3 regions of the Proteus penneri genome follow, and region 2 is predicted to be linked to each of the others. Evidence: predicted binding sites of a transcription regulator. Region 2 holds the regulator's gene; each other region holds the start of a gene.
What was found. The regulator CRP, encoded in region 2, controls carbon source genes, mostly activating them, when cyclic AMP is high. The targets are predictions, from matches to a motif close to ATGTGANNNNNNTCACAT.
Positions count from the first base shown of each region.

Region 1 (10,538 bases), 410 kb from region 2:
ATTAATGGAAGTCACACGTTTACGTGATACCCCAATTCTGACTTTTATGAATAAACTTGACCGTGATATTCGTGATCCAATGGAAGTCATGGATGAAGTTGAAACAGAATTAAAAATCGCGTGTAGTCCTGTTACTTGGCCTATTGGTTGCGGAAAACTCTTCAAAGGGGTTTATCATATTCTGAAAGATGAAACTTATCTTTATCAAAGCGGTCAAGGTCACACTATTCAGGATTCTCGTGTTATCAAAGGGTTAGATAACCCAGAGCTTGATGAAGCGATAGGTGACGATTTAGCAAGTCAATTACGTGATGAATTAGAGTTAGTATTAGGTGCTTCTCACGAATTTGATCATGAGGCATTTTTAGCAGGCGAATTAACCCCAGTGTTCTTTGGTACTGCATTAGGTAACTTTGGTGTTAACCATATGCTTGATGGCCTTGTAAAATGGGCGCCAGCACCAATGCCTCGTCAAACTGATATGCGAGAAGTCACTGCTTCTGAAGAAACGTTCACCGGTTTCGTCTTCAAGATCCAAGCCAATATGGATCCTAAGCACCGTGACCGTGTTGCATTTCTACGTGTTGTATCTGGTATGTATGATAAAGGTATGAAGTTACACCAAGTTCGAATTAAAAAAGATGTGGTGATTTCTGATGCATTAACCTTTATGGCAGGCGATCGTTCTCACGTTGAACATGCTTATCCTGGCGATATTATTGGTCTTCATAACCACGGTACCATTCAGATTGGTGATACTTTTACTCAAGGTGAAATTCTGAAATTCACGGGCATTCCAAACTTTGCGCCAGAATTGTTCCGCCGTATTCGTTTACGTGATCCATTAAAACAGAAACAGTTACTTAAAGGATTGGTGCAGTTATCAGAAGAAGGTGCTGTACAAGTCTTTAGACCACTGGCAAATAACGATTTAATCGTCGGCGCGGTCGGTGTACTTCAGTTTGATGTGGTTGTTGCAAGACTTAAGAGTGAATATAACGTTGAAGCGATTTATGAATCCGTTAACGTTTCAACGGCACGCTGGGTTGAATGTAATAACGAGAAAAAACTCGAAGAGTTTAAACGTAAAAATGAACAAAACTTGGCACTTGATGGCAGCGATAACTTAACTTATATCGCACCAACGATGGTCAATTTGAATTTAACACGTGAGCGTTATCCTGATGTTGAGTTCCATCAGACCCGTGAGCACTAATTACTCGTCATACTTCAAGCTGCAACGTTGTTGACTACGTTCATTCGCACTAGTCACATACTTATGTATGCTCCTAGCGACTCATTCACTTGTCGCCTAGTTGCAGCTTGAATTATTTAGAGTAATAGCATGTTCGTGCTGATGCTTAAAGTTGCCGCTTGAACTATTTAGAGTAATAGTATTCTCATGCTTATACTTAAAGTTGGCGCTTGAACGATTTAGAGTAAAAGTGTGTTTATGCTTAAAGTTGTCGCTTGAATTATTTAGAGTAAGAGTGTGTTCATACTTTGAGCATTTAACTTAATGAAAAGGCTATATTTTTTAATATAGCCTTATTTGTTGCTTCGCTTTGTTGAGTCTTTATACTTAATAAACCCATCGCTGTGAGAGACTCGATTTTCTTTGTTAAATATCCTCTGTATATCCCTAATATCCTACCGAAAAACCCTTCTTCATTTGGAATTACTCTTTTTTTTCTCTGTTAACATGATGCCTGTTTTTACACTTATTTATAAATATATGTAAAATTTTTTATAGATTTATTTTTCATTTTTAGAATAAAATTATTAGGATTAGTCTTTATTTGCTATTTTTTACTTTATTTAACTCGGATAGCTTATTAGTGTAATAGCTTAGATTGTTAAATTTTTGTAGTGCTTAATAAAAAGACAGACATTAAAACACACGTATATTTCCTATCTCAGTTATTGTGATTAGGGGGAGAGCAATGAAACAATATAAGACGCTAAAATTGGCGTTATTAATGTCAATCGGCTTAGCTTTTGTCAGTATGGGCGCGTCAGCTGAAACATCGTGGTATAGCGAGATTAATAAAAGTGGGAATAATACGGGTCACTACTTAAGTGATACTTCTATTTCTAATAAAATTCAAGATACGCTATTGCCAATGCAAGATATTAATAGTGAGAATATTTCTATTCGTACTGAGTTTGGGCATGTCTTTCTTTCCGGTTTTGTTGATAGTAAAGCGCAAGAAGAAAAAATCTTACAAGTTATTGAAAAAATTGAAGGTGTTAAAAGCGTAGACTCAGATGTAAATATCAAATCATAAACGTGATTTTCTTTTATATTCGTTACACTCTAAGAATATATTGTCTAATTTATTTGAATGAGTACGGAAAAAGAATGACGTCAAAAAAATGTGCGGGTATCCTTTGTTAAGTTGTATTAAGGAGACATTATGGGGAAGTATATACCTGTCACATTAAATAATATTACTGCACTCGAATTTCAATCCTCACTACCACAAGGTAAAGTTGCTTTAGTTTGTGAGGGCGGAGGTCAACGCGGGATCTTTACTGCGGGTGTCCTTGATGAATTTATGCGATCACGATTTGATCCCTTTGATGTTTTACTTGGGGTGTCTGCGGGAGCACAAAATTTGTCTGCTTTTGCCTGTGGTCAGCGTGGATATGCACGTAAAATTATTAATCGCTATACAACCAATAATCAATTCTTCAATCCCATTCGTTTTGTCCGTGGCGGCAATTTACTCGATCTTGATTGGTATATAGACACGACAGCCAAAGAAATGCCTCTTGATATACCAACAGCACTACGGCGGTTTGATACGGGGCGCGAATTTTATATGGTGGCAAGTCGTTCTGATAATTTTCAGGCCAATTATTTTCAACCCGATGAACTGACTTGGCTTGAGATAATCAAAGCGTCCAGTGCTATCCCTGCTTTTTATCGTAATGGGGTCTTATTTCATGATGTTGTTTATCATGATGGTGGTATCAGCGATGCTATTCCAGTGAGAGAAGCTTATCGACGTGGTTGTCGTACTATTGTTGTTGTGCGCACGGTACCTTCTGAATATCAATACACAACAGAATGGGTCGATCGTATGGGAAAATGGTTTGAAAATAGCCGTTTACAACGTTTTATGGCGATGGCTCAAGTCCATATCGAAACCTATACCGAAACACTTAAATTTATTCAATCGCCTCCAGAAGATGTTGTTGTTATCGAAATCTATCCACCAACGACGTTACAATCGAGTGCATTAGGAAGTCGTTTAAGTGCATTAAATCATGATTATCATGTGGGTAGACGTTGTGGACGCTATTTTTTAGCGACAATAGGTCAGCATTTTTCTAAGAAAAAATTCAAACAGCATGATAAAAAAATCTTTAGCCTATTTGAGCAAGAAGCAAAGGCGGATAAAGCGGAGGATGCTTCAATTATTCAACAAGGAACAAGAAGTGTGCACCCTGATGTAAGGCAGGTTTAAGAATGAATAAATTTATTGATACTCACTGTCATTTTGATTTTCCGGTTTTTTATAATGATATTGCAAATAGCTTATCTTTAGCACATCAAGCGCAAGTAAAAAAAATCATTATTCCTGCAGTTGCTCGCTGGAATTTTGATGTGGTGACTGAGTTATCAAATGAATATCCTCAATTATATAGTGCATTAGGATTACATCCTTTATATATTGAAGCGCATACAGAACAACATCTCATTGAATTAGAACAGAAATTAAAAATAGAACCTCGTTGTGTTGCTATCGGAGAAATCGGGCTTGATGACTATATGGATAACCCGCAACCAGAAAAGCAGGAGCGCTTTTTAATTGCACAACTTAAATTAGCGGCTAAGTTTGATTTACCCGTTATTTTACACTCACGAAAAACTCACGATAAGTTAAGTGCCTTGTTACGTCGTTATGATGTTCCTCGTAAAGGAGTTGTACACGGTTTTGCAGGAAGCCAGCAACAAGCTGAAAAGTTTATTCAACAAGGCTATTTTATTGGCGTTGGTGGAACCATTACTTATGAGCGAGCACAAAAGACCCGTCGAGCAATGGCTTCATTGCCGCTTGAATCGCTATTACTAGAAACAGATGCGCCCGATATGCCTGTGAGCGGTTTTCAAGGTGAACCCAATCGCCCAGAACGAATTCAATATGTTTTTTCTCAACTCTGTGAACTACGTCAAGAACCCTCTGAGGTAATTGCACAGCAACTCTATTTTAATAGCCTACAATTATTTCGGTTAAAAGATAATATCTAGTTGTTGAATTGAATTTAACTTTACTGGTTAAAATTGAATACATGGTTTGTTAATCGGATGATGTTTTCTCTCTATTCTGCCTATTCAATAATGCGGTTTTCCCCTCTTTTTGTGTGATCAACTTCTCATTTGTGACTTTTTTGTTACTTTTTTCAGACCCTATTTGTGATGGATGTTGAGGGTTCTTTTCTTAGACTAGGTATAATTATCTGGCAAAAAAGAGTCAATAAGCTCTGGCAAGGGCATTATTGATAATCCATTAAATTTTTATGTGAACAGGGATCCTTCAATGCAACTCATTATGAGCTTGGTCGGAATGGCAACATTAATATTGATAGCCGTTCTGTTTTCCAGCAATCGACGTGCAATTAGACTACGTACAGTTGGTGGCGCATTCCTTATTCAGATTGGCTTAGGTGCATTTGTTCTTTATTCCGACGGTGGTCGCGAGGTACTTCTTGCGATTTCTGATGGCGTTAAGAATGTTATTGATTACGGCAATAATGGGATGAGCTTCCTCTTTGCGGGCTTAGTATCAGATAAAATGTTCGAATTATTTGGTGGTGGCGGTTTCGTATTCGCCCTACGCGTACTGCCTGTTATTGTGTTTTTCTCTTCACTAATTGCAGTGTTGTATTACCTTGGCATTATGCAAATCGTCATCAAAATTCTTGGTGGTGGTTTACAAAAAGTACTAGGTACATCACGAACAGAATCGATGTCTGCAACTGCAAATATTTTTGTTGGACAAACAGAAGCACCGCTTGTTGTTCGCCCTTATATTGCAAGAATGACAACCTCTGAGCTCTTTGCTGTTATGTGTGGTGGTTTAGCCTCTGTTGCGGGTTCTGTGCTTGCTGGATACGCTAGCATGGGCGTACCGTTGGAGTACCTGATTACGGCTTCCTTTATGGCGGCTCCTGGTGGTTTACTCTTTGCTAAATTATTGATCCCTGAAACAGAAACACCAGATGATCAAAAAGATGCGCTTGATAAAATGGCAGACGACGAAAAACCCGCCAATATTATCGATGCTGCAGCTGCAGGTGCCTCTTCAGGTTTACAGCTTGCCCTTAACGTCGGTGCCATGTTACTTGCTTTCGTTGCATTGATTGCATTAGTTAATGGTATCCTCGGTGGTATTGGTGGCTGGTTTGGTTATGAGAATTTCTCATTAGAACTCGTGTTTGGTTGGGTGTTTGCACCTATTGCCTTCCTAATTGGCGTGCCTTGGAGTGAAGCGACCATTGCAGGCTCATTTATTGGACAAAAAATTGTTATCAATGAGTTCTATGCTTACTCTGAATTTAGTAAATACCTCAAAGAGGATGCGCTTGTTGCGAGCTCTGGACTGATGGTGTTATCTGATCAAACGAAGGTTATTATCTCCTTTGCACTGTGTGGTTTTGCTAACCTTTCTTCCGTAGCTGTTTTGTTAGGTGGTTTAGGTGGAATGGCACCAAATCGTCGTCAAGATGTGGCTCGTTTAGGTATGAAAGCAGTACTTGCAGGTACACTCTCTAACTTAATGAGTGCAACGATTGCAGGATTCTTCTTTGCATTAACAGCAATGGCCGTTGTTGCTTAATTAATTTTTATTGTGCAGAGCAGATGGGTTTTGCCTATCTGCTCTTTTATGTTTGTTTTCTGCTGTAATGTTAACTACTTTTATTGTGAGAGATATTTCGCAATTTGTATTGAATAGGGTTAATAACGATATCATTTTATATTGCTCACGCTTTTTTTGCGTTATAAAGACGACTTAAAGGCGCTATTCGAGTAACATTAAACCAGAAAACGACTTAACTGTGATATTTATCACATTTTTATGTTATATATTGCAAGTTGCATTTAATTAGTGTGACGAAAAGCACATCTAATTGTTCCTTAGCGTGTTCAAATAAGATGTGCTGAAACTTCATGGAATGGCGAAAGCTCAATGACGGGTCGCCGAAGTGAGCATAGCGCGGTGAGAGGGAGCTCAGCTGTCGTTGTGGTATTAAGCTGCAACAACATCTTCAAGGAACCAAGTCCGCTCGCCAACAAATTTAATCGCTAACCTTAAGCGTACGCCCAAGAGGGCTTGAGAAACATCGTTGGAGAGTTTTATGACAGATTTAACCGCTGCAGCGCGCCTTGCGCTGTCTTTGATGGATTTAACTACATTAAATGATGATGACACTGATGCAAAAGTGACAGCATTATGTCATCAAGCTAAAAGCCCAGAAGGCAATACTGCTGCTATTTGTATCTACCCACGTTTTATTCCGTTAGCACGTAAAGTGTTACGCGAACAAGGTACTCCTGACGTTCGTATCGCAACCGTAACTAACTTCCCTCATGGTAATGATGATTTAGATATCGCATTAGCAGAAACCAACGCGGCATTAGCTTATGGCGCAGATGAGGTTGACGTAGTTTTCCCTTACCGTGCATTTATGGCTGGTAACGAGCAAATCGGTTTTGATATCGTTAAAGCATGTAAAGAAGCTTGTGCAAAAGCAGGCGCTTTACTGAAAGTCATTATTGAAACGGGTGAGCTGAAAGATCCAGCGCTTATCCGTAAAGCATCTGAAATTTCCATCAAAGCAGGTGCAGACTTTATTAAAACCTCCACAGGTAAAGTACCTGTAAATGCAACACTGGAAAGCGCTGAGTTAATGATCCAAGTGATCCACGATATGGGCGTTGGCAAAGAAGTTGGTTTTAAACCGGCTGGTGGTGTACGTACCGCTGAAGAAGCTGCCCAATACCTTGCATTGGCTAAACGCATTATGGGTGACAACTGGGTTGATGCTCGTCACTTCCGTTTTGGCGCATCAAGCTTGTTAGGTAATTTACTAGCCACTTTAGGTCATGGCGAGCAAAAATCGTCTAGTGGTTACTAATCCATTCGTGTAATACGTCCACATTTTATTGTGGGCGTTATCAATGCTATAAAACCAGGAGGTTGCAGTGTTTCTTGCCCAAGAGATTATTCGTAAAAAACGTGATGGTCATCCTTTAACAGAGGAAGAAATTCGTTTTTTCATTAATGGCGTCAGAGATAATACTGTTTCTGAAGGTCAAATTGCTGCATTAGCAATGACTATTTATTTCCACGATATGACGATGCCTGAGCGTGTTGCTCTGACATTAGCTATGCGTGATTCCGGTACAGTACTGAACTGGAAAAGCCTAAATTTAAACGGCCCAATTGTTGATAAACACTCAACAGGTGGTGTAGGTGATGTTACATCCCTGATGTTAGGGCCAATGGTTGCCGCGTGTGGCGGTTATGTTCCTATGATTTCAGGTCGTGGATTAGGTCATACAGGTGGAACATTAGATAAACTCGAAGCAATTCCAGGTTTCGATATCTTCCCTGATGATGAAAAATTCCGCGATATTATTCGTAACGTGGGTGTTGCTATTATCGGACAGACTAATTCATTAGCACCTGCTGATAAACGCTTTTATGCTACCCGTGATATTACTGCTACAGTTGATTCAATCCCGCTTATCACAGCCTCTATTCTAGGTAAAAAATTAGCTGAAGGTTTAGATGCATTAGTGATGGATGTTAAAGTGGGCTCTGGTGCCTTTATGCCGACTTATCAGAAGTCTGAAGAGCTGGCTGAGTCAATTGTCCAAGTAGCAAATGGCGCAGGCTGTCAAACTACGGCACTGTTAACGGATATGAATGAAGTTCTAGCTTCAAGCGCAGGTAATGCGGTTGAAGTTCGTGAAGCAGTTCAATTCTTAACAGGTGAATACCGTAACCCTCGTCTATTTGAAGTCACTATGGCGCTGTGTGTTGAAATGTTAGTATCAGGCCGTTTAGCGGATGATCGTCAACAAGCTCGTCAAAAACTACAAGATGTGTTGGATAACGGTAAAGCGGCAGAAGTCTTTGGTCGAATGGTTGCAGCACAGAAAGGCCCATCTGATTTTGTTGAAAACTACAATAAATACCTGCCAATTGCGGTATTAAGTAAACCTGTATTTGCTGAGAAAGCTGGGTTTATCACAGAAATGGATACACGTGCATTAGGTATGTCTGTTGTGACATTAGGTGGTGGTCGTCGTAAAGCCACTGATGCAATTGATTATAGTGTGGGATTAAGCGACATCGTAGCGCTTGGTGCTGAAATCAATACAGACACTCCGTTAGCGATGATCCATGCGAACAGTGAAAAATCATGGCAAGAAGCTGCGGCTGAAGTCCGTAAAGCGATGGTAATTGGTGACAGCAAACGCGAAGCTTCACCAATGGTGTACCGCCAAATCAGCGAATAAGAACTCAATTACGATTTATCAGTGACATATCCGTGGTCTACGGAGAATGACACAGGAGAGAGAATTATGAAACGTGTACATATCATGGTATTAGATTCCTTCGGTATCGGCGCTGCCGGTGATGCGGAGAAATTCGGTGACCAAGGTTCAGACACTTTAGGGCATATCGCACAAGCGTTTGCTGACGGTAAAGCAGATAGAGACGGTCGTAAAGGTCCTCTCCATTTACCTAATCTTTGCCGCTTAGGTCTAGGTAAAGCTGCGGAAGAATCAACAGGCAAATTCCCTGTCGGTTTAGATAAAAATGCAGATATTATCGGTGCTTATGGTTATGCCAGTGAAATCTCTTCTGGTAAAGATACTCCGTCAGGCCACTGGGAAATTGCGGGTGTGCCTGTTCTGTTTGATTGGGGATACTTCAAAGAACTGAAAAACTCATTCCCACAAGAACTGCTAGAAAACATCGTTAAACGTGCAAAATTACCAGGATACTTAGGTAACTGTCACGCATCTGGTACAGTGATTTTGGATGAACTGGGTGAAGAGCATATGAAAACGGGTAAGCCGATTTTCTATACCTCAGCCGACTCTGTATTCCAAATTGCATGTCATGAAGAAACTTACGGTTTAGATAAATTGTATGAGCTGTGTGAAATTGCTCGTGATGAACTAAACAAAGGTGATTACAACATTGGTCGTGTTATTGCGCGTCCATTTATCGGTGACAAGCCGGGTAACTTCGCCCGTACAGGTAATCGTCATGATTTAGCCGTAGAGCCACCAGCACCAACAATGTTGAAAAAACTGGTTGATGAAAAACAAGGCCATGTTGTTTCTATTGGTAAAATTGCTGATATCTACGCAAACGTAGGTATCACTAAAAAAGTGAAAGCAACAGGTATTGATGCGCTGTTTGATGCAACACTTGAAGAAATGAAACTTGCGGGCGATAACACAATTGTATTCACCAACTTTGTTGATTTTGACTCCTCTTACGGCCACCGTCGTGATGTTGTGGGTTATGGTGAAGCACTTGAGTTATTCGACCGTCGTTTACCAGAATTAATGGAACTGGTTAAAGAAGATGACATTCTTATCTTAACAGCAGACCATGGTTGCGACCCAACTTGGCCTGGTTCTGATCATACTCGTGAACACATTCCTGTTCTTGTTTATGGTCCAAAAGTTAAACCGGGTTCATTGGGGCACCGTGAAACTTTCGCTGATATCGGTCAGACTGTTGTGAAATACTTCGGTTTATCTCCGGTCGACTATGGTAAGGCAATGTTTTAATTTAACTTCGGTAGGTATAGTAATATGCCTACCGAATGATATTTGAATAGTAAAAAGATCAATTAAAAGGAAGAATTATGGCTACCCCTCATATTAACGCAGAAATGGGCGATTTTGCTGATGTCGTTTTAATGCCGGGCGACCCGCTTCGTGCTAAATACATCGCTGAAACTTTTTTACAAGACGTCCGTCAAGTAAACAATGTTCGTGGTATGTTAGGTTTTACAGGTACGTATAAAGGCCGTAAAGTTTCTGTTATGGGCCACGGTATGGGTATTCCTTCCTGCTCAATTTACGCAAAAGAATTAATTACAGATTTCGGCGTGAAAGTTATCATCCGTGTGGGTTCATGTGGTGCAGTATTACCAGATGTTGAACTGCGTGATGTTGTTATTGGTATGGGCGCATGTACAGACTCTAAAGTTAACCGCCTGCGTTTCAAAGGCCAAGATTTTGCCGCTATTGCTGATTATCAATTAGTTCAGAATGCTGTTGATGCAGCAAAAGCGAAAGACATTAAAGTTCGCGTTGGTAATATCTTCTCTGCTGATCTGTTCTACTCTCCAGATCCAGAAATGTTTGATGTAATGGAAAAATACGGCATCTTAGGTGTTGAAATGGAAGCTGCAGGTATCTACGGTGTTGCAGCGGAATACGGCGCAAAAGCATTGACCATCTGTACCGTATCTGACCACATCAAAAAAGGTAC
Region 1 is NZ_CP059690.1:2,786,007-2,796,544, reverse strand. It holds gene prfC (peptide chain release factor 3) at 1-1,216, shown strand, start outside; gene H1225_RS12650 (BON domain-containing protein) at 1,944-2,288, shown strand; gene H1225_RS12645 (patatin-like phospholipase family protein) at 2,418-3,473, shown strand; gene H1225_RS12640 (TatD family hydrolase) at 3,476-4,258, shown strand; gene H1225_RS12635 (NupC/NupG family nucleoside CNT transporter) at 4,548-5,846, shown strand; gene deoC (deoxyribose-phosphate aldolase) at 6,367-7,146, shown strand; gene deoA (thymidine phosphorylase) at 7,214-8,536, shown strand; gene deoB (phosphopentomutase) at 8,603-9,829, shown strand; gene deoD (purine-nucleoside phosphorylase) at 9,907-10,538, shown strand, end outside.
Region 1: deoC (deoxyribose-phosphate aldolase) is a predicted target of CRP. The motif match lies at 6,117-6,134, and genes of this name have one in related genera.

Region 2 (10,538 bases):
TGGTGAACAACCAACAGCCGCGGTTGGCTATTCTCTTGGTGGAAATATGCTTGCCTATTATCTTGCAGAAAGTGGCGAAAATGCCGTTGTAGATGCAGCCGTTATTGTCTCTGCACCATTAATGCTAGAACCTTGCTCAACAAAAATTGAACATGGCTTTTCTCGTTTTTATCAATGGTATCTGTTAAAAGAACTCAAAAATAACGCAACACGAAAACTTATTCGTTATCCAGAATCCTTACCAATCAGCTTATTAACGATAAAATCCATCAAAAAACTACGCCAGTTTGACGATCTTATTACATCTAAAATTCACGGATTTAAAGATGCGTTAGATTATTATCGCCAATGCAGTGCATTACCTTTATTAAATAAAATAAAGAAAACTACACTTATCATTCATGCTAAAGATGATCCATTTATGTCTGCGGATGTTATTCCTGATGTCAGAACACTCCCCAACAACATTGAATATCAACTTACAGAATTTGGTGGGCATGTGGGATTTGTTGGTGGAAAACTCTCAAAACCTGTGATGTGGCTTGAAAGCCGAATACCTGACTGGTTATCCGCTTATTTGGAGAAAACCCAATGATAATTCCTTGGAATGAGCTTTCCGCAGAGACACTTGATAATCTTATTGAAAGTTTTGTTTTACGAGAAGGCACTGATTATGGTATCCAAGAGAAAACGCTTGAACAAAAAGTCGCCGACGTAAAAAAACAACTTAAATCGGGTGAGGTCGTGTTGGTTTGGTCTGAACTTCATGAGAGCGTTAATATTATGCCAGCATCGCAGTTTCGCTCTGGTTAGTTATTCAAAGCAAACAATGCATCGCCATCAATAAGGGCCAACCTTATTTAGCAAAAGGATAACCTATGTCAATCAAGCATCCTATCATCGCAGTGACTGGCTCGAGTGGTGCAGGAACTACCACAACAAGCCAAGCTTTTCGTAAAATATTCCAACAACTCAATGCAAATGCCGCATTAATTGATGGAGATAGTTTCCATCGCTATACCCGTCCCGAAATGGATATGGCGATAAGGAAAGCGAGAGAACAAGGTAGACATATCAGTTATTTTGGCCCTGAAGCAAATGATTTTAGCCTACTGAGCAAGACATTAAGTCAATATAGTGATACAGGACAAGGTCAATCCCGCAAATATCTACACTCTTATGATGAAGCAACACCTTACAATCAATTACCAGGAACATTTACCCCTTGGGAACCCTTAGCCAATAATACTGATGTTCTCTTTTATGAAGGATTACATGGTGGCGTTGTTACTAACGAACATAATGTAGCTCAACATGTTGATTTATTAGTCGGAGTTGTTCCTATCGTAAACCTAGAGTGGATACAAAAGCTTATTAGAGACACCACTGAAAGGGGACACTCGCAAGAAGCGGTAAGAGATTCGGTTGTACGCTCAATGGATGATTATATTAGCTACATTATTCCTCAATTCTCGCGCACTCACATTAATTTCCAACGAGTCCCAACTGTTGATACTTCAAACCCTTTTTCTGCCAAAGCAATTCCCACTCTTGATGAAAGCTTTATTGTTATTCGTTTTCGAGGCTTAACCGATATTGATTTTCCCTATTTACTTGCGATGCTGCATGGCTCATTTATGTCGACAATAAACACAATTGTTGTACCGGGAGGGAAATTAGGATTAGCGATGGAATTAATTATGGCGCCATTAGTCAAAAAATTATTAAATGGCGAAAAGATAAGTTAACCAAAATAAAAATTATCTCTATAAAAATAATATCCCATTAATTAAGGGATATTATTTTTCAAATTAAACTTTATTTTAAAATATCAAATTTAGTCAGCGTTTTTTATTTCAAATGAATGCGTAATATTGGCTGCTTTTCCTAACATTAAAGAAACAGAACAATATTTTTCTGCAGATAATTGAACAGCTCGTTCTACGATTTTATCCGTTAATTCCTTACCTGAAACAATAAAATGTAAATTGATATCAGTAAATAAACGAGGAGCTTCTTCGCGTCGTTCTGATGTTAATTTTACTTCACAATCAGTCACTTGGTGACGACCTTTTCGTAAAATGCTTACAACATCAATAGCGCTACACCCACCCGCAGCAATTAATACCATTTCCATTGGGCTTGGGGCTTTATCTCCTGAATTCCCATCCATCATAATTTGATGGCCAGATGAAGATTCGCCGACAAAAGATAAATCTTCAACCCACTTAACTCTCGCTTCCATTTATTTTCCCCCTAAAGATGACAGAAACTAAAAGAGTACATTCTCATAATTCAACTAGCAATTAGCAAATAGGTTTATTATGCTGACTGCGTAAAACGAGACTTAATGCACTAATTGTGTTAAAAACAATATCTGCTTGATGATAGTGGTTAAGATCAATGCATTATTTTCTCATTTATTATAATCTACTCCATATTAACTTACCGTGTTCTCAGGAAGTTAATAGGTCAAGATAGGATTTTTAAGCACGCTGTCTCAAAAGGGAGCCTATCCGTTTTGAAAGGCTGCATTTAACGTACAGAGGATAACGCGAATGGTTCTCGGCAAGCCGCAAACAGACCCGACTCTTGAATGGTTTTTGTCACACTGCCATATTCACAAATATCCATCCAAGAGCACGCTGATCCACCAAGGTGAGAAAGCGGAAACACTTTATTATATTGTTAAAGGTTCCGTGGCTGTTCTTATTAAAGATGAAGAAGGAAAAGAAATGATCCTCTCCTACCTAAATCAGGGGGATTTCATCGGTGAACTTGGATTATTTGAAGAAGATCAAGAACGTAGTGCATGGGTTAGAGCAAAAACAGCCTGTGAAGTAGCAGAAATTTCCTATAAAAAATTCCGCCAATTAATTCAGGTTAACCCTGATATTCTGATGCGCCTTTCTGCTCAAATGGCGAACAGATTACAAACGACATCAGAAAAAGTAGGCAACCTTGCTTTCTTAGATGTAACAGGTCGTATTGCACAAACCTTATTAAACTTAGCAAAACAACCCGATGCAATGACGCATCCTGATGGCATGCAAATTAAAATTACACGTCAGGAAATCGGTCAAATCGTTGGTTGTTCACGCGAAACTGTAGGCCGTATTCTGAAAATGTTAGAAGATCAAAATCTGATCTCTGCACACGGTAAAACTATCGTCGTTTACGGGACTCGCTAAGTTTCCCAGCCCGAACAAACAATAGCCCGATACAAAGGGCTATTGATAACAAATCTGTATAAACCCCATTCTTGCGATGGGGTTTATAATAATGCCTACCCTTTTACAAACTCCGCAATAGCCGCTTTTAATGCCGCCATTCCTTCTTGTAGCTCTTCTTGAGTAATAATTAATGATGGTGTAAAACGCATCACATTCGCTCCTGCGTTTAACATCATTAAACCATGTTTGGCAGCAAGGCCGAGTAACTCTTTGGCTTTACCTTCATATTGTGGTGCCAATTGCGCACCAATCAGTAAACCTTGCCCACGGATTTGCGAAAAGACATTGTACGTTTGATTGATTACCGCCAGCTCATCTACAATCCATTGATAGCGCTTTTCAACCCCCTCAAGTACTTCAGGTGTATTAATCAAATCAAATGCGACATTGCCCACTGCACAAGCTAATGGATTACCACCATAAGTTGTGCCATGAGTCCCTACGCCCATTACAGAAGCTATTTCATCTGTTGTTAACATCGCACTGAGTGGAAAACCACTTCCTAGCGCTTTTGCAGTGGTAATAATATCAGGTGTCACATCATAGTTCATATAGGCGAAGAGCTTACCTGTACGGCCCATACCTGTCTGTACTTCATCAAGAACAAGCAGAGCTTGGTGCTTATCACACAATGCACGTAACCCTCTCATAAACTCAGATGTTGCAGCTGTTACGCCACCTTCACCTTGAACTGGCTCTAAAACAATGGCGCAAGTGTGATCATCTATTACTGCTTTAACAGCATCTAAATCATTAAAAGGAACATGTACGATATCGGCAGGTTTTGGGCCAAATCCATCGGCATATTTAGGTTGTCCACCAACAGATACTGTAAACAACGTTCTACCATGAAATGCATGGTGAAAAGCAATAATTTTAGTTTTATAAGGACTATGGCGAGTGATGGCATAATGGCGAGCCAATTTAAATGCTGCTTCATTCGCTTCTGCGCCTGAATTGGCAAAAAAGACACGTTCTGCAAATGTGTTATCTATTAATTTTTGAGCTAAACATAATGCAGGTTCATTAGTAAAAATATTACTAACATGCCAAAGTTTTTCACTTTGTTCTTTCAAGGCTTGGTTTAGAGCCGGATGAGCATGCCCCAATGCTAAAACAGCAATACCACCAGCAAAATCAATATACGATTTTCCTTGCTGATCCCAAACACGACTCCCCACCCCTTTTACAGGAATAAATTCTGCGGGTGAATAAATTGGCAACATTACTTGATCGTAAGTTGCCCTGTTAATGCTTTGCGTTGTCATTACCCCACCTGATCGTTATTCATGTTCAATATGAAAATATAATCACTAAATATGAATAAAAAATCAAATGTGGTTTTGTATAAAAAGACGTTATTTCGCTATTTAAATGCTATCCATTTAATATTTAAGGAAATTATTTAACAGCTCATGTCCTTGTTCACTTAAAATACTTTCAGGGTGAAATTGAACTCCTTCAATTGGCAGAGTACGATGACGAATTCCCATAATTTCATCAACATTTCCATCATGCTGGCTCCATGCCGTCACTTCAAAAGGTACAGGCAATGTTGTCGCATCAATCACTAAAGAGTGGTAACGCGTCACACTTAAAGGTCGATTAAGTCCTTTAAAAACACCTTGTTGATTATGATGTATTAATGAATTTTTACCATGCATCACTTCTCGCGCTCTGACAACCGACGCACCAAAAGCTTGCCCTATTGCTTGATGTCCAAGACAAACGCCAAGAATAGGAATTTCACCGGCAAACCGCTGTATAGCCTCAAGAGAGATCCCAGCTTCATCAGGAGTACAAGGTCCTGGCGAGATCACTAGATGTGCTGGCATCATCTTTTCTATCTCTTTAAGTCCGATCTCATCGTTACGCTTAACAACAACCTCAGCACCCAATTCACAGAAATACTGATAGAGGTTGTAAGTAAACGAGTCGTAATTATCAATAAGTAACAGCATATTAGCCTATCCGACTGATTTTCTTATCATTATCTATTTTATTACTATTTTAAAGCGAGTGTAGATTTGCCAAAATAGCTCGTTGTTTAACCGACTTGGGTACAACAAAGCCGATTATCATAGCACAGGTATAAAATATGAATAGTAAGCAAGAAAACCTGCTGGTTTATTGCGCAATAACAAGAATGACGGTAATTGATGATGAATAGAGTGATTAATAGTGTAATGAATACTTATTGCAGGAGATCACACGAAAAAAAGAAGGATAAAAATATTTTTTTCGTACTAAAAACCCCGGAATGAAAACATTCATTCCGGTTTATATGCTTTCTATCTTATTAGAATAAGTAAATATCCTATCCTAATAATGCGTTTATTGTTTTACAACTTCCGCAGATAAAATAGTGACCGTTTTTACTGGCACATTTTGGTAAGGTCCAATATTCCGAGTAGGCGTTTGTGAAATTTTATCAACGACATCCATTCCTTTCACAACTTTACCAAAGACAGCATAGCCAAAATCACGTTGGCCATGATCTAAAAATGCATTATCAGCCACATTAATAAAGAACTGGCTGGTTGCACTGTCTTTATCTGACGTGCGCGCCATGGCAATAGAGCCTTTTACATTACGTAATCCATTGTCGGCTTCATTTTTAATTGGTGCTCTGGTTTGTTTTTGCTGTAAATCAGCAGTAAAACCACCACCTTGAACCATAAAACCAGGAATAACACGATGAAAAGTGGTGCCGTTATAGTATCCATCTTCGACATACTGAATAAAATTTTTCGTTGTTATTGGGGCTTTTTTATTATCCAGTGATATTTCAATATTGCCTTCAGAGGTGACTAATTTAACGAAGGTTTCTCCCGTTGCCATTGCAAAAGTCGCTGTTGTTAAAGTGCAAGCGGTAACGAAGGTGACAAGAAAACGTTTTAACATGCAGGGATCCTTTACTTTAATAGTCTACAACTTACTTAATATGCAGCGATTCTAATTCGCTGAGGTAAATAGTGCCAATCATTTACCTTTATTTACGCTCAATAAGTCTAATTACGCTATAGCGGAGTAAATTTTAATTTTTAATCGCTGTTATAAGTCATTAAATTGCGCCAAAATAGAGCAAATAGATATTTTAGATATTCATTTTCATGCAAAATTGAAATGAGTATGCATGAAAAGCCGCATTATTTCAGAGAGGTTTATACCATAATGACCCAATTTAATTACCAAAAAGCACATTTCATCATCAGTGCACCTGATATCCGCCATTTACCACCAGATTCAGGAATTGAAATTGCCTTTGCGGGTCGCTCTAATGCCGGTAAATCCAGTGCTTTAAATGCGTTAACCCAACAAAACGGATTAGCCAGAACCAGTAAAACGCCAGGCCGTACGCAATTAATCAACCTTTTTCAAATTGAAGAAGGTTTACGCTTAGTTGATTTACCTGGCTATGGTTACGCCCAAGTTCCTGAAGAAATGAAGCGTAAATGGCAACGCTCTTTAGGTGAATACCTACAAAAAAGAGAGTGCTTAAAAGGTGTAGTTATTTTAATGGATATTCGTCATCCATTAAAAGATCTCGATATGCAAATGATTGACTGGGCTGTTGGCTCAGAGCTTCCGACTCTCGTTTTACTGACTAAAGCAGATAAACTAGCATCAGGCGCGCGTAAAAAGCAGCTCATGAGCGTACGTGAAGAGCTAGCAAATAAAGTAGGTGATATCCGCGTAGAATATTTTTCATCATTGAAAAAAATTGGCATTGATAAACTACGTAACACGCTTAATGAATGGTTTTCAGACAAAGAAGAAGCACCTGTAAACGACAATAACGTTTAATCTCTTCTTCCCACCCAAAACTGACTGATCTTTTATTGATTAGGGGAAAATCACCTTTCCCCTTTCACTTCTAGCACAAACCACTTCAGCAAATTTTAGGCAAAAAAATGCCCCAGCCGAAATAAAGTCGACTGGGGCAGCTAATATTCAGCTAAATCCGATTACGTGAAGTAAAAGGTCTGAAAGATAGAACATCTTACCTCTGTACCCTACGAGAGATAATGTACTCTATTTTATTGGTTAATAAAAGCCCTTTTGTAATTTTTTTTCACAGGCAGACACGATTCAGCTATGCATTTATGTATTCAAATCATAAATAAATGTAGTTTAATTACATAATTATGAGACTTTAATCACTCGCATGAATATGATTAAAAATAGAACAAATCACACAAAAGGTGCGGTTTCTCCTTAATGATTTTGTGATACGCTTACCGCGAGACCGTAGTAAATATGTAATTAGCGATAAAATGAGGTATCCATGGCTGTATTACCGCTCCTGCGTTTTCCCGATGAGCGTCTGCGCAGAGTCGCAGTACCAGTGGAAAAAGTAGATGACGAAATACGCACATTAATCGATGACATGATTGAAACCATGTATGCAGAACGAGGTATTGGCTTAGCAGCACCTCAGGTTAATGTATCTAAACGCATTGTTGTAATTGATGTTTCTGAAAACCGAGATCAACCGATTGCACTTATTAATCCTGAAATTATCAGCACTGAAGATGAAGTGATGGATATGATGGATGGGTGTCTATCTATTCCAGATTCTTTTGCCCCAACAGAACGTTACCGCTTCTTAAAGGTGAGAGCATTAGATAGAAATGGTGATGAAATTGAACTTGAAGCCTCTGATTTGTTTGCAGGCTGTATTCAACATGAGTTAGACCATCTTGATGGTAAACTCTTTATTGACCATTTATCTCCGTTAAAACGTCAACGTATTGAGAAAAAACAGAAGAAATTAAGCAAACTGATCGATTCACAAGTTGCTTAATAATTCACTTATCTCTTTTTCATATTTTGATAAGTTTTGACATAAAAAAGCTCGGTAATTAACCGAGCTTTTCTTTTTTCTACTTTAAACAAGAATAATATTTAAAAATTAATGTGCTTCATCCCAGTTATTACCCACACCCACTTCGACTTTTAATGGGATAGCTAATTCCATACTACTTTCCATCAATTTATGGATCATGATATTTGCGTTCTCTAGGTAAGACTCCCGCACTTCAAACACCAATTCATCGTGTACTTGCATAATCATATGCACATCAGCAGGACATTCATTGCAAATCCAATTATCCACAGCAATCATTGCTTTTTTAATGATATCCGCAGCTGTACCCTGCATTGGAGCATTAATCGCTTCACGCTCTGAAGCTTTACGACGAATTGCATTCTTTGAATTAATTTCTGGTAAATAGAGACGACGACCCTCTAACGTTTCAACATAGCCTTGTTCAGAAGCTTGTTTACGTGTGCGCTCCATATAATCCAATACGCCAGGATAACGCTCAAAATAGAGATCCATATAACGCTGAGCTTCTCTTCTCTCAACACCAATCTGCTGCGATAAGCCAAAAGCGCTCATGCCATAAATAAGACCAAAGTTAATGGCTTTCGCACTACGACGTTGTTCAGAAGTGACTTCTTCTAAAGGTATACCAAACACTTCAGATGCCGTTGCACGGTGAATATCTTTACCTTGAGCAAAGGCATCTAACAAGCCTTTATCTTGCGATAAATGCGCCATGATCCGTAATTCAATTTGTGAATAGTCGGCTGCAACAATTTTAAAACCTTCACGTGCGATAAAGGCTTGGCGAATACGGCGTCCTTCTTCGTTTCTCACTGGGATATTTTGAAGATTCGGATCGCGAGAAGATAAACGACCTGTTGCCGTCACTGCTTGATGATATGAAGTATGTACACGCTTCGTTTTACTATTAACCATCAATGGCAATTTATCCGTATAGGTAGATTTTAGTTTCGCAAGACCACGATGCTCTAAAATCAAACGGGGCAGTTCATGGCTATGCGCTAACTCTTCCAATACTTCTTCATTGGTAGATGGTGCCCCTTTTGGCGTTTTCTTAATAACAGGTAATTGCAGTTTATCAAATAAAATTTCTTGTAACTGTTTAGGTGAAGAGAGATTAAATTCTTGTCCTGCTAGCGCAAACGTCTCTTTTTCAATTTCAGCTAAACGCTGTGTGATTTCTTGAGATTGAACAGCTAACACTTGAGCATCAATTAATACCCCCTTGCGTTCCATTCTAGAAAGCACTGGGACTAATGGCATTTCAATATCGCGGTAAACATGTTTAAGAGGCTCAATGGCTTCTATTTGAGGATATAGCGCTTGATGGAGTAATAAAGTGATATCCGCATCTTCAGCAGCATATAACGTTGCTTGCTCAACCTCAATTTGGTTAAAAGTCAGTTGGCCTTTACCTTTACCCGCAATCTCTTCAAATGTTGTAGTTTTATGATTTAAGTGCTTTTCAGCCAACGTATCCATATCATGTCGATTACTGACACTATTTAATACGTAAGACTCCAACATCGTATCAAAATGGATACCGTTTAATTCGATGCCTTCATTTTCCATAATGCCACGGTCAAACTTCAAATTTTGCCCAATTTTTAGAATGTTCTTATCTTCTAAAATAGGTTTTAATGCCGCTAGCACATCATTAACAGGAAGTTGCTCTGGTGCATCTAAATACTCATGACGCAACGGAATATAAGCTGCTTTTCCTGGCTCAATCGCAAACGACATGCCAATTAAACGTGCATCAATATTATTTAAGCTGTCCGTTTCTGTATCGAATGCAAATGTGGGTGCTTTTTTGAGAAGCTCAACCCATCGTGCTAAGCTTTCATGTGTCAAGATAGCTTCATAATTCTCTTGTGTAATAACAGGGAAATTAGCTGATGCAGAGGCTTCTTTGGGTTTAACAGCTTCAGAGGTATAAGGCACAGCAACTTTTTGTGTACTACGTTGTGCTAACCACCCACCATTTTGAAGATCACTTATCCAGCGTTTAAATTCATAACGCGTGAACATTTCTAGTAATTGCTCTAAATTTGGCTCACTAACCACTAAATCATCAAACGTTTTATCGAGTTCAACATCCGTTTTAATTGTTGCCAACTTATAAGAAAGTTTTGCCACTTTCTCATGCTCTGCCATTTTAGCGCCAAGTGTTTTAGCACCACGGAAACTCAACGTTGCGATATTATCAAGCTGTTGATAGATATCATCTAAACTACCAAGCCCTTGTAAAAGACCTAATGCAGTTTTTTCTCCCACTCCTGGAACACCAGGGATGTTATCGGATGAATCGCCCATTAATGCGAGAAAATCAATAATCAGTTCAGGAGGAACACCATATTTTTCTTTAACTTCATCAGGACCTAAAATAACGTTGGTCATAGTGTTAATTAGCGTGATCTTTGGCGTTACTAATTGCGCCATATCTTTATCGC
Region 2 is NZ_CP059690.1:3,193,451-3,203,988, forward strand. It holds gene H1225_RS14360 (hydrolase) at 1-595, shown strand, start outside; gene H1225_RS14365 (YheU family protein) at 592-813, shown strand; gene H1225_RS14370 (phosphoribulokinase) at 879-1,748, shown strand; gene H1225_RS14375 (OsmC family protein) at 1,838-2,245, opposite strand; gene crp (cAMP-activated global transcriptional regulator CRP) at 2,559-3,191, shown strand; gene argD (bifunctional acetylornithine/succinyldiaminopimelate transaminase) at 3,287-4,501, opposite strand; gene H1225_RS14390 (aminodeoxychorismate synthase component II) at 4,619-5,194, opposite strand; gene ppiA (peptidylprolyl isomerase A) at 5,568-6,137, opposite strand; gene yihA (ribosome biogenesis GTP-binding protein YihA/YsxC) at 6,408-7,040, shown strand; gene spfP (small protein SpfP) at 7,188-7,235, opposite strand; gene def (peptide deformylase) at 7,522-8,040, shown strand; gene polA (DNA polymerase I) at 8,149-10,538, opposite strand, start outside.

Region 3 (10,538 bases), 1.6 Mb from region 2:
AAAATGGAAAGCCAAATGACTCTCCATTTTAATCAGCAAATAATTTCAGACATTATTCTACTGTGATTACACTGCGCGGAAAGAAATTTCCGTTGGAATTGCATCACCATCCCAATACATTTGAGAAGATACGGTAGACGCGATTTCGCGATAAATATCCGCAAACTCACCTTCTGGATCACGCATCACTGTTGGTTGCCCGCGGTCTAGGTCTTCACGTAAAGAGATATGAAGAGGAACTTGACCTAATAATTGACAATGATACTTCTCTGCCAATTTAGCGGCACCACCAGTACCAAAGATAGGTTCAAGGTGACCACAGTTACTACAAATATGTGCACTCATGTTTTCAATAATACCTAATACAGGTACATTGACTTTCTTAAACATGACAATCCCTTTCATTGCATCCACCAGCGCGATATCTTGTGGTGTTGTTACCACAACCGCAGCAGTTACAGGGATATTTTGAGATAAGGTTAATTGGATATCGCCTGTTCCTGGTGGCATATCGATAACCAGATAATCCAAGTCAGGCCACAACGTATCTTGGAGCATTTGCATTAATGCTTTGCTCGCCATAGGACCACGCCATACCATCGCATTATCATCAGTCACTAAATAACCGATAGAGTTAGACGCTAATCCATACGCCATAATTGGCGCCATATGTTGTCCATCAGGAGACGTTGGACGCTCCATCGTGGTCCCTAACATATTAGGAATAGACGGTCCATAAATATCAGCATCAAGAATACCGACTTTAGCGCCTTCTTGTGCAAGAGCTAATGCAAGGTTAACTGCTGTACTTGATTTACCAACGCCACCTTTACCAGAGCTCACTGCAAGAATATTACGCACACCATTAACGCCAGGCAGATCATTTGCACGACGTAAGGTGGAAATATTATGCTTGAGTTTCCATTCAATGGCTTTTGCACCAGTGATGTTGCGAAGTTCGGCTGTCTTTTCTTCAATTAGGGTTTGGAAAGGTTTTTTCCAAACAAACGGCATCACTAACTCGATATGAAGAACATCGTCAATCATCGCACATTGGTGTAATGCTTTTAGAGAAAGCAGATTACGTTTCAATGTTGGGTGTTCAAAAGTAGACAAGACACCTGAAACTTTTTCGTTCAGAATCTCAGGGGTGGTCTGCTCGGGGGATTTATCACTCATCCCGGCTCCTCTCGTTTTCATTATTTATTAAATATATGAGTGTATCTATCATATCAGATAGTAGATGACTACGATAATGCCTTACCTCAATTTGCCAACTGAAATTTCTCTTGCAAAAACTCCATTATTGCCCTAGCGACATCATGACGGATCGGTTACCATCAAAGTCCCTTTTATTAATTTTATGGAAGTAAGATCCTTACTATGTCTCACGTCGCGAATAAATTATTGGTAACCTGCGCGTTACCTTATGCTAACGGTTCAATTCATCTCGGTCATATCCTTGAACATATTCAGGCAGATATCTGGGTCCGTTATCAACGAATGCGCGGCAAAGAAGTTCATTTCATCTGCGCTGACGATGCTCACGGCACACCTATTATGCTGAAAGCCCAACAACTGGGTATCACGCCAGAAGCCATGATTGAAGAAATGAGCAAAGAGCATCAGCAGGATTTTGCTGGTTTCAATATCAGTTACGACAATTATCACTCTACACACAGTGAAGAGAGTCGCCAATTATCAACTAAAATTTATCTTGCACTGAAAAAAAATGGTCACATCAAAAGTAAAACTATTTCTCAGCTTTATGATGAAGAAAAAGGCATGTTTTTGCCTGACCGCTTTGTAAAAGGCACTTGCCCTAAATGTAAAGCGCAAGACCAATATGGTGATAACTGTGAAGTTTGCGGCTCAACCTACAGTCCAACAGAATTAATTAATCCGCGTTCTGTTGTATCAGGTTCAACGCCTGTTATGCGTGAAACTGAACACTATTTCTTCGACTTACCTGCATTTAGCAACATGTTACAAGAGTGGATCCGCTCTGGCGCGCTACAAGAGCAAGTGGCAAATAAAATGCAAGAGTGGTTTGACAGCGGTTTACAACAGTGGGATATCACTCGTGATGCACCTTATTTCGGTTTCGAAATTCCAGATGCACCGGGTAAATATTTCTATGTATGGTTAGATGCACCGATCGGCTACATGAGTTCATTCTTAAACTTATGTGAAAAACGTGGCGATTTAAGTTTTGACGAGTTTTGGAATAAAGACAGCAAAGCTGACCTTTACCACTTTATTGGTAAAGATATCGTCTATTTCCACAGCTTATTCTGGCCAGCAATGTTAGAAGGCAGTGAATATCGCAAGCCGACAAACCTGTTTGTTCACGGTTATGTCACTGTAAATGGCGCCAAAATGTCAAAATCTCGTGGCACCTTTATTACAGCGCGTGCTTATCTTGATCATTTTGATGCTGATTGTCTACGTTATTACTATGCTGCAAAACTTTCATCACGCATTGACGATATTGACCTAAACTTAGAAGACTTTGTTCAACGTGTTAATAGCGACATCGTAAATAAAGTCGTTAACCTTGCATCACGTACCGCTGGTTTTATCAGCAAGCGTTTTGATGGCAAATTAGCTGATTCTTTAGATGATGCTAAACTTTATCAACACTTTGTTGATATGAAAGAAACTATCGCACAGTCATTTGAAAATCGTGAATTTGGTAAAGCTGTTCGTGAAATTATGGCATTAGCTGATGAAGCGAACCGTTATATTGACGAAAAAGCACCTTGGGTAGTGGCAAAACAAGAAGGTCAAGACGCTCAGTTACAAGCAATCTGTACCATGGGAATTAACCTATTCCGTGTGTTGATGACGTACCTGAAACCCGTTTTACCATCACTAACAGAACGTTCAGAAGCATTTTTGCAAACTCAATTAACATGGGATGCACTTGAACAACCGCTATTAGGTCAAGAGATCACTAAATTCAAAGCGTTGTTTAACCGCATTGAAATGGATAAAGCCAATGCAATGGTTGAAGCATCAAAAAGCACCATTGCGCCTGTAAAAGAAGTAACAGGCCCATTAGCAGATGCTCCAATTCAAGAAACCATCAAATTTGATGATTTTGCGAAAATCGATATGCGTATCGCTGAAATTAAACAAGCCGATTTTGTTGAAGGTTCAGACAAACTGCTGAAATTAATTTTGGACTTAGGTGGAGAAACTCGCCAAGTATTTTCCGGTATTCGTACAGCATACCCAGATCCTAAAGTGTTAGAAGGTCGCTTAACGGTAATGGTAGCAAACTTAGCACCTCGTAAAATGCGTTTTGGTATTTCAGAAGGCATGGTAATGGCAGCAGGTCCTGGCGATAAAGATATCTTCTTACTTAGCCCAGATTCTGGTGCAAAACCGGGTCAGCAAGTGAAATAACAACCAAAATTCATTTGCCAAACGAATAAAAGGCGGGGTTCTATTAGAGCCCCGCCTTTTTTTTATTGTGATCCATAGCACACTTTCAAAATCGGTGTATGATAATTCTGTTAGTTGATTTGGGACACTTACTTATGAAATCTAAACGGGCACGATTGCAGATTACACTTTGGCACTATTTACGATCTTTTTTGGTACTTTATCTTTGTCTCTTTGCTGGTAATCTTATTTCAGCCCTTCTACCCTTCGCGGTTCCAGGCAGTATTGTTGGCTTACTGATCCTCTTTGGTTTACTTGCTTTTCAGCTTATCCCTGTGCGTTGGGTTAAACCCGGTGCAAATATCCTCTTAAAAAATATGTCATTACTCTTTATCCCTATCGGTGTCGGTGTAATGAACTATTATGATTTATTAAGTCAGCAACTTTTCCCCATCGTTTTAGCCTGCGTCGTGAGTACCTTTGGTGTTATGGCACTCGTTGCATATTGCTCACACTATGTTCATCGTGAGCGCGTTATCGTGGGTTCGAAACCAGACCAAGTTGAAGATATTGTTGAAACAAAAGAGAAAGACGATGATAAAGCGTTAAGTGAGAAGAAAAAATGTTAGCTATGTTGATGAATATTTGGTGGTCACTTCCTTTAAGTATTTTTATTTTTTACTTAGCTCGTAAGCTGGCGGCCCGATTTAATTTGCCTATTTTAAATCCACTGCTAATTGCTATTATAGTAATTATACCTATTTTGTTAATAACTAAGGTACCTTACGAAAATTATTTCGCAGGCAGTCGAATTTTAAATGACTTACTGCAACCCGCCGTTGTTGCTTTAGCTATACCGCTTTATCAGCAATTACACCAAATTCGCGCACAGTGGAAATCATTAATCAGTATTTGCTTTATTGGTAGTATTGCTGCGATGGTCAGTGGCACAGCCATTGCTTTATGGGCAGGTGCAACACCTGAAATTGCCGCATCAATCTTACCTAAATCAGTGACAACCCCAATAGCAATGGCTGTCGCGGACTCCATAGGTGGTATTCCTGCAATCAGTGCTGCATGTGTTATTGCAGTAGGTATTTTAGGTGCCATTTTTGGTCATACATTATTTAAGCTACTGCGTATTCCTACTCACGCCTCTCGTGGTTTGGCTATGGGCACTGTTTCGCACGCAGTGGGAACAGCAAGAGCGGCAGAAGTCGATTATATTGAGGGGGCTTACAGTTCATTGGCATTAATGACATGCGGGATTATTACCTCTTTACTTGCTCCGTTTATCTTCCCTATTATTTTACATCTTTATAGCTAATATCTTTCTTACCCTCTATTCCTAAATCCCCGATTTAATTAAATTTATTTCGGGGATTTTTACTATAAATTTGAGATACATCTCTCAATTAATGAATTTGTTGCAATTGTTTCATTGAAAATATGATTTTCATCACATATAAAAATAGGTAAAGATGCCTAGAATCTTATAATACAGAAAGATTAATGGGAGACTCATGTATGCATACTCGTTTTCAGGCAGTTTGGTCAGATTTATCCCCTCAGTTGCAACAAGCACTTGCTCCTTATCTTGAGCAGGATGAATTCCCTGCAATGTTCACGGCAGAACAGGTCAATGCCATAAAAACACAATTACAATGTAATGATGATGCCTTAGCTCTCGCACTTTTACCCGTCGCTGCCGCTTGTGCAGTGACACCGATATCTCATTTCAATGTTGGTGCTATTTCACGTGGGGAAAGTGGTAATCTCTACTTCGGTGCCAATATGGAATTTGCTGGCGCCCCACTACAACAAACTGTTCATGCTGAACAAAGTGCGGTAACTCACGCATGGCTACGTGGTGAATCTCGCTTAATTTCAATCACCGTTAACTATACACCTTGTGGTCATTGTCGCCAGTTTATGAACGAACTCAACAGTGGCACCCATATTCAAATCCAATTACCGGGTAGAAAAGTGGCGACATTGGGAGATTATTTACCTGATAGCTTTGGTCCAAAGGATCTCAATATCACCTCTTTATTAATGGATAAAGTTAATCACGGTTACGAAATTGATAACCATAGTGAATTAGCACAACAGGCGCTACAAGCCACCAATCGTAGTCATGCACCTTATAGTGAGTCTCACAGTGGAATTGCTGTTCAAATGAAAAATGGCAAAATTTTCCAAGGTAGCTACGCAGAAAATGCCGCATTTAACCCAAGCTTACCGCCATTACAAGCCGCATTGATTTTATTAAATATGGCAGGTGAGAGTGTGATGGAAATTGAATCTGCCGTCTTAATTGAAAAAGCAGAAACAATTTTAACGCAATGGGATGCAACTCAAGCCACATTAACAGCTTTAGGTTGTCGCCAGATGCAACGCATCACTTTGTAAAAAATTTTAACTTATTCCTCTAAAAATCTCTCCTAAAAAAGCATCAGCATGTAAATTTTGCTGATGCTTACCAGAAAAAGTTGTAACAACTGTATCTATCTCTCATTTCTAAGCATAAAAATCATAAAAAAATAACATAAGCTGTACATATTTTTATTATTTTGTAGGATCTACAATTGTCATGTGACTAACTGCCTTACAAGAGTATTTTTCATGGAACTGGAACACGAAAGTAAACGCCCTCTCTACATCCCGTATGCAGGTCCAATCCTGCTAGAATTTCCCCTGTTAAATAAAGGTAGTGCTTTCAGCGAAGAAGAACGCAGCACCTTTAACTTACATGGTTTACTGCCTGAAGCAGTTGAAACCATCGAAGAACAGGTTGAACGCGCTTATCGCCAATATCTTGATTTCAAAAACGATAACGATAAACATATTTACCTGCGAAATATCCAAGATACCAATGAAACCCTGTTTTATCGTCTATTGGAATCTCACCTAACTGAAATGATGCCAATCATTTATACACCAACAGTAGGTGAAGCTTGTGAACATTTCTCTGATATTTATCGTCGTGCTCGCGGTTTATTTATCTCTTACCCTAACCGCGCCAATATCGACGATATGCTACAAAACGCCACTAAACAAAACGTAAAAGTCATTGTTGTAACAGATGGCGAACGTATTCTTGGTCTAGGTGACCAAGGTATCGGCGGTATGGGTATACCTATCGGTAAACTCTCTTTATATACCGCGTGTGGTGGTATTAGCCCAGCGTACACACTGCCTGTTGTACTTGATGTTGGTACTAATAATCCACAACGTTTAAACGATCCTCTGTATATGGGATGGCGTCATCCTCGCATTACAGGTGATGAATATAACGAGTTCGTTGATGAATTTATTCAAGCTGTTAAACGTCGCTGGCCAAATGTTTTACTGCAATTTGAAGATTTCGCACAAAAAAATGCGATGCCTTTATTAAACCGTTACCGTGATGAGCTATGTTGCTTTAACGATGATATTCAAGGCACTGCATCTGTTACCTTAGGTAGCCTAATTGCAGCAAGTCGTGCTGCAGGTCGCCAATTAAAAGACCAAACAGTCACTTTCTTAGGTGCCGGTTCTGCGGGTTGTGGTATTGCTGAGCAAATTATTGCCCAAATGAAATCCGAAGGTTTAAGCGATGAGCAAGCACGTGAACGTATCTTTATGGTTGACCGTTTCGGCTTATTAACAGACAAACTGCCAAATTTACTGGATTTCCAAAGCAAACTTATCCAAAAAAGCGAAACCATTGCTAATTGGGAAACCACAAGCGATGCGATTTCACTGTTAGAAGTGGTTAAGAATGCAAAACCAACTATTTTGATTGGTGTTTCAGGACAAGCAGGTTTATTCACTGAAGAAATTATTCGTGAAATGCACAAACACTGTGAACGCCCTATCGTGATGCCATTATCTAACCCAACTTCGCGAGTAGAAGCGCGCCCTGAAGATATTATCAATTGGACTGATGGACAAGCTTTAGTGGCAACAGGTAGTCCATTTGCCCCCGTTAAATACAAAGATAAAGAGTATCCAATTGCACAATGTAATAACTCTTATATCTTCCCAGGCATTGGGTTAGGTGTTATTGCCTGTGGTGCGAAACGTGTGACTGATGCCATGTTAATGGTTGCAAGTCGTGCATTAGCAGATTGCTCACCAATGGCAAAAGAGGGCGATGGTTCTCTGTTACCTTTACTGGCTGATATTCAGCAAGTTTCGCGTTATATCGCAAAACAAGTTGCCAAAGAAGCACAAGTACAAGGTGTTGCGACTGTAACGTCTGATTCAGCATTAGAAGAAGCCATTGAACGTAACTATTGGTCACCAGAGTACCGTATTTACAAAAGAACCTCGTTCTAAATAGCTTGAAACACTAAGTACCATTCTGAAAAGCGCGTCATTACTTAATATGAGGCGCTTTTTTCTTGCTTCCCTATTCCTGCTCAAGTAGCCTTACGCATTATGAAAGTCATTCTTTATTTGCGTCATTAAGGCAAGGACATGCTAAAACGCCTCATTTATCTCTTTCTCACACTTTTTATGTTGCTTGCAGTCATCTTGATTGCCTGCGATCGTTGGATTGGCTGGAAAACTAATCCTTATATCTTTGAAGATGTGGATACATTGCCCGCTAAAAAAGTGGGTATGGTGTTAGGCACATCAAAATATTATACCAGCGGTTACATTAATCAATTTTATCAATATCGCATCCAAGGCGCAGTTAATGCCTATAACAGTGGTAAGATCCAATATTTATTATTAAGCGGTGATAATGCAAAACATAGCTATAATGAGCCAAATACAATGCGTAAAGATCTCATTAAAGCAGGCATTCCTGCCTCTCGTATTGTGATGGATTTTGCGGGCTTCAGAACACTCGATTCAGTTGTACGAACAAAAGAGGTGTTTGGTACAGATGGATTTACCATTATTACTCAGCGTTTTCACTGTGAACGTGCTGTTTTTATCGCATTAGAAAAAGGAATCGATGCGCAATGCTTTGCGGTTGCATCCCCCAAAAGCATGTTTAAAGTACGTGTACGCGAAGTGTTTGCAAGAGCCGGAGCAATGATTGATGTTTATATTCTAAACCGCGAACCCCGCTTTTTAGGACCACCAGAAACGATCCCCGCAATACAATCTATTCCTGATGGCATTAAAGGATATCCCGCAGTTTTACCTGAGGAAGTTGAATCACTTCCTCTAAGTAACAACAATAACGAGAAAATCTAAAAGAATTGCGCTAATTTTGAGGCTGATTTACGCCAAATCCACTCTATTGGACCTTGTGGAAAATAGCGTAGCCAAATTACGGCAAAAGCAATGTTAATTGCCCAAATAACGACAACAAAAGGCATCAGTTCAGCTAAGGTAAATTGATTAAATAATCCCATCCGCTGAAACAGGATAATGCCGATAAGACTTTGCATTAAATAGGTCGTTAGCGCCATTTTTCCTACACAACGTAAAGCATAGGCAAAATAAGAGTGACGCATTGTATTCCAACTCCAATAAAACAGCGCAATATACCCCAAGCTTTGCACCACTTGGATCAGCATTGTTAAAGGTTGTGCTAAAATAGCCGCCCAGCGGTAATCCCAATCAAGATAATAATCCACCAGTACAATAACCGTTTGTAAGCTTAAACTTATTGTAAGGAAATAAAGTGCTACACGACCATAATGAGCGCGACTAAATTTCTGTTGCAACCAACCTGATGCCATTAATGCTGATCCCATCAGCATTGCACCGAACAAAAACCAACTGTATTGACGAACAAGATTAAAAACAAACAGAGTTAGCTCATTTAAACGATAATAAACACTATTTAAATAAGGCCCTGTTTTCCAATCTGATTCAGCCAATTGGGAATATGGTGTGCTGTACCAAACGGTATCAATAAAATCACGATAATAATAAAACAACACACCTAGAATAAGTGCGCCACAAAAATAGAGTATCGCTCCCAATATAAATTGGTTTTTTATCGTTATTGATTTGATAAACGCAAAAACAAATAAACCACATATACTATATGGAAATAAAATGTCACCTTCCCAAATAAATAATGTGTGAATAACCCCAATCAATGCCAGTACAACGAGCCGCGATAAATTAAAGCGCGTTCCTTTACGTAGTAGCAGGTAAAGCGTACCACCAAATAGTAATGCAAAAATAAAGAGGAACTTACCTTGGGCAAACAGATTTAATGCCATCCATGTTATACGATCACCAAAAGAGGCTTCCCCCGAATGTAACGGATTAAATGAAGCCACTCTTAATAAAGCAAAACCTGAAATATTGAGCAATAAAATGCCAAGGATCGCCATTCCTCTCAACGCATCAAGTGCTTCGATACGTTGATGAGACGATTCATTCATTTATTTGAAATCTCAAAGGTGACGAACAGCGCGTAAAAATTCCTGACGCGTATTTTGACTTGATTTAAATAACCCACCTAACGAGGTTGTTGTAGTTGCACTTGTTGCATCACGAATACCACGAGCTTTAACACAATAGTGAACCGCATCAATAGAAACAGCCACATTTTTTGTGCCTAGTAATGTTTGTAATGCGATAAGAATTTGCTGTGTTAAGCGTTCTTGAACTTGAGGGCGTTGAGCAAAAAATTGCACAATACGATTAATTTTTGATAAACCAATCACTTTATCTTTTGGTATATAAGCCACAATCGCCTTGCCATCAATAGTAACAAAGTGATGTTCGCAAGTACTGGTTAATGTGATATCTCGTACTGTCACCATCTCATCAACTTGCATTTTATTTTCAATTAGTGTGATTTTTGGGAAGTTGTGATAATCCAATCCTGAGAAAATTTCATCAACATACATTTTAGCAATACGACGAGGCGTTTCAGCTAAACTATCGTCGCTTAAATCCAGATTTAACAGCTTCATCACTTCTGTCATATGATGTTCAATTTGCTGTTTACTCTCACTTGGAGATAGCTTTGATTCACGAAGAGGCGTTTCTAAACCGCGTTCAACTAACGCAGCGTGCACCCATTGCGCCTCTTTACTTAATGATGACATTGGACTCTCCGATAAACACATTAATTAAGTATCTGTTTCGCTGTCAGCGACAACAGCCTACACTTTAGATGACATGAATCACATTATCCAGCGATACCGCATTTTTCGTTATGAACTTATTGCATTTTTGTA
Region 3 is NZ_CP059690.1:781,827-792,364, reverse strand. It holds gene apbC (iron-sulfur cluster carrier protein ApbC) at 67-1,179, opposite strand; gene metG (methionine--tRNA ligase) at 1,384-3,411, shown strand; gene H1225_RS03450 (CidA/LrgA family protein) at 3,546-4,019, shown strand; gene H1225_RS03445 (CidB/LrgB family autolysis modulator) at 4,022-4,717, shown strand; gene cdd (cytidine deaminase) at 4,918-5,802, shown strand; gene H1225_RS03435 (NAD-dependent malic enzyme) at 6,016-7,713, shown strand; gene sanA (outer membrane permeability protein SanA) at 7,855-8,586, shown strand; gene yeiB (DUF418 domain-containing protein YeiB) at 8,583-9,734, opposite strand; gene folE (GTP cyclohydrolase I FolE) at 9,747-10,406, opposite strand.
Region 3: cdd (cytidine deaminase) is a predicted target of CRP. The motif match lies at 4,838-4,855, and genes of this name have one in related genera.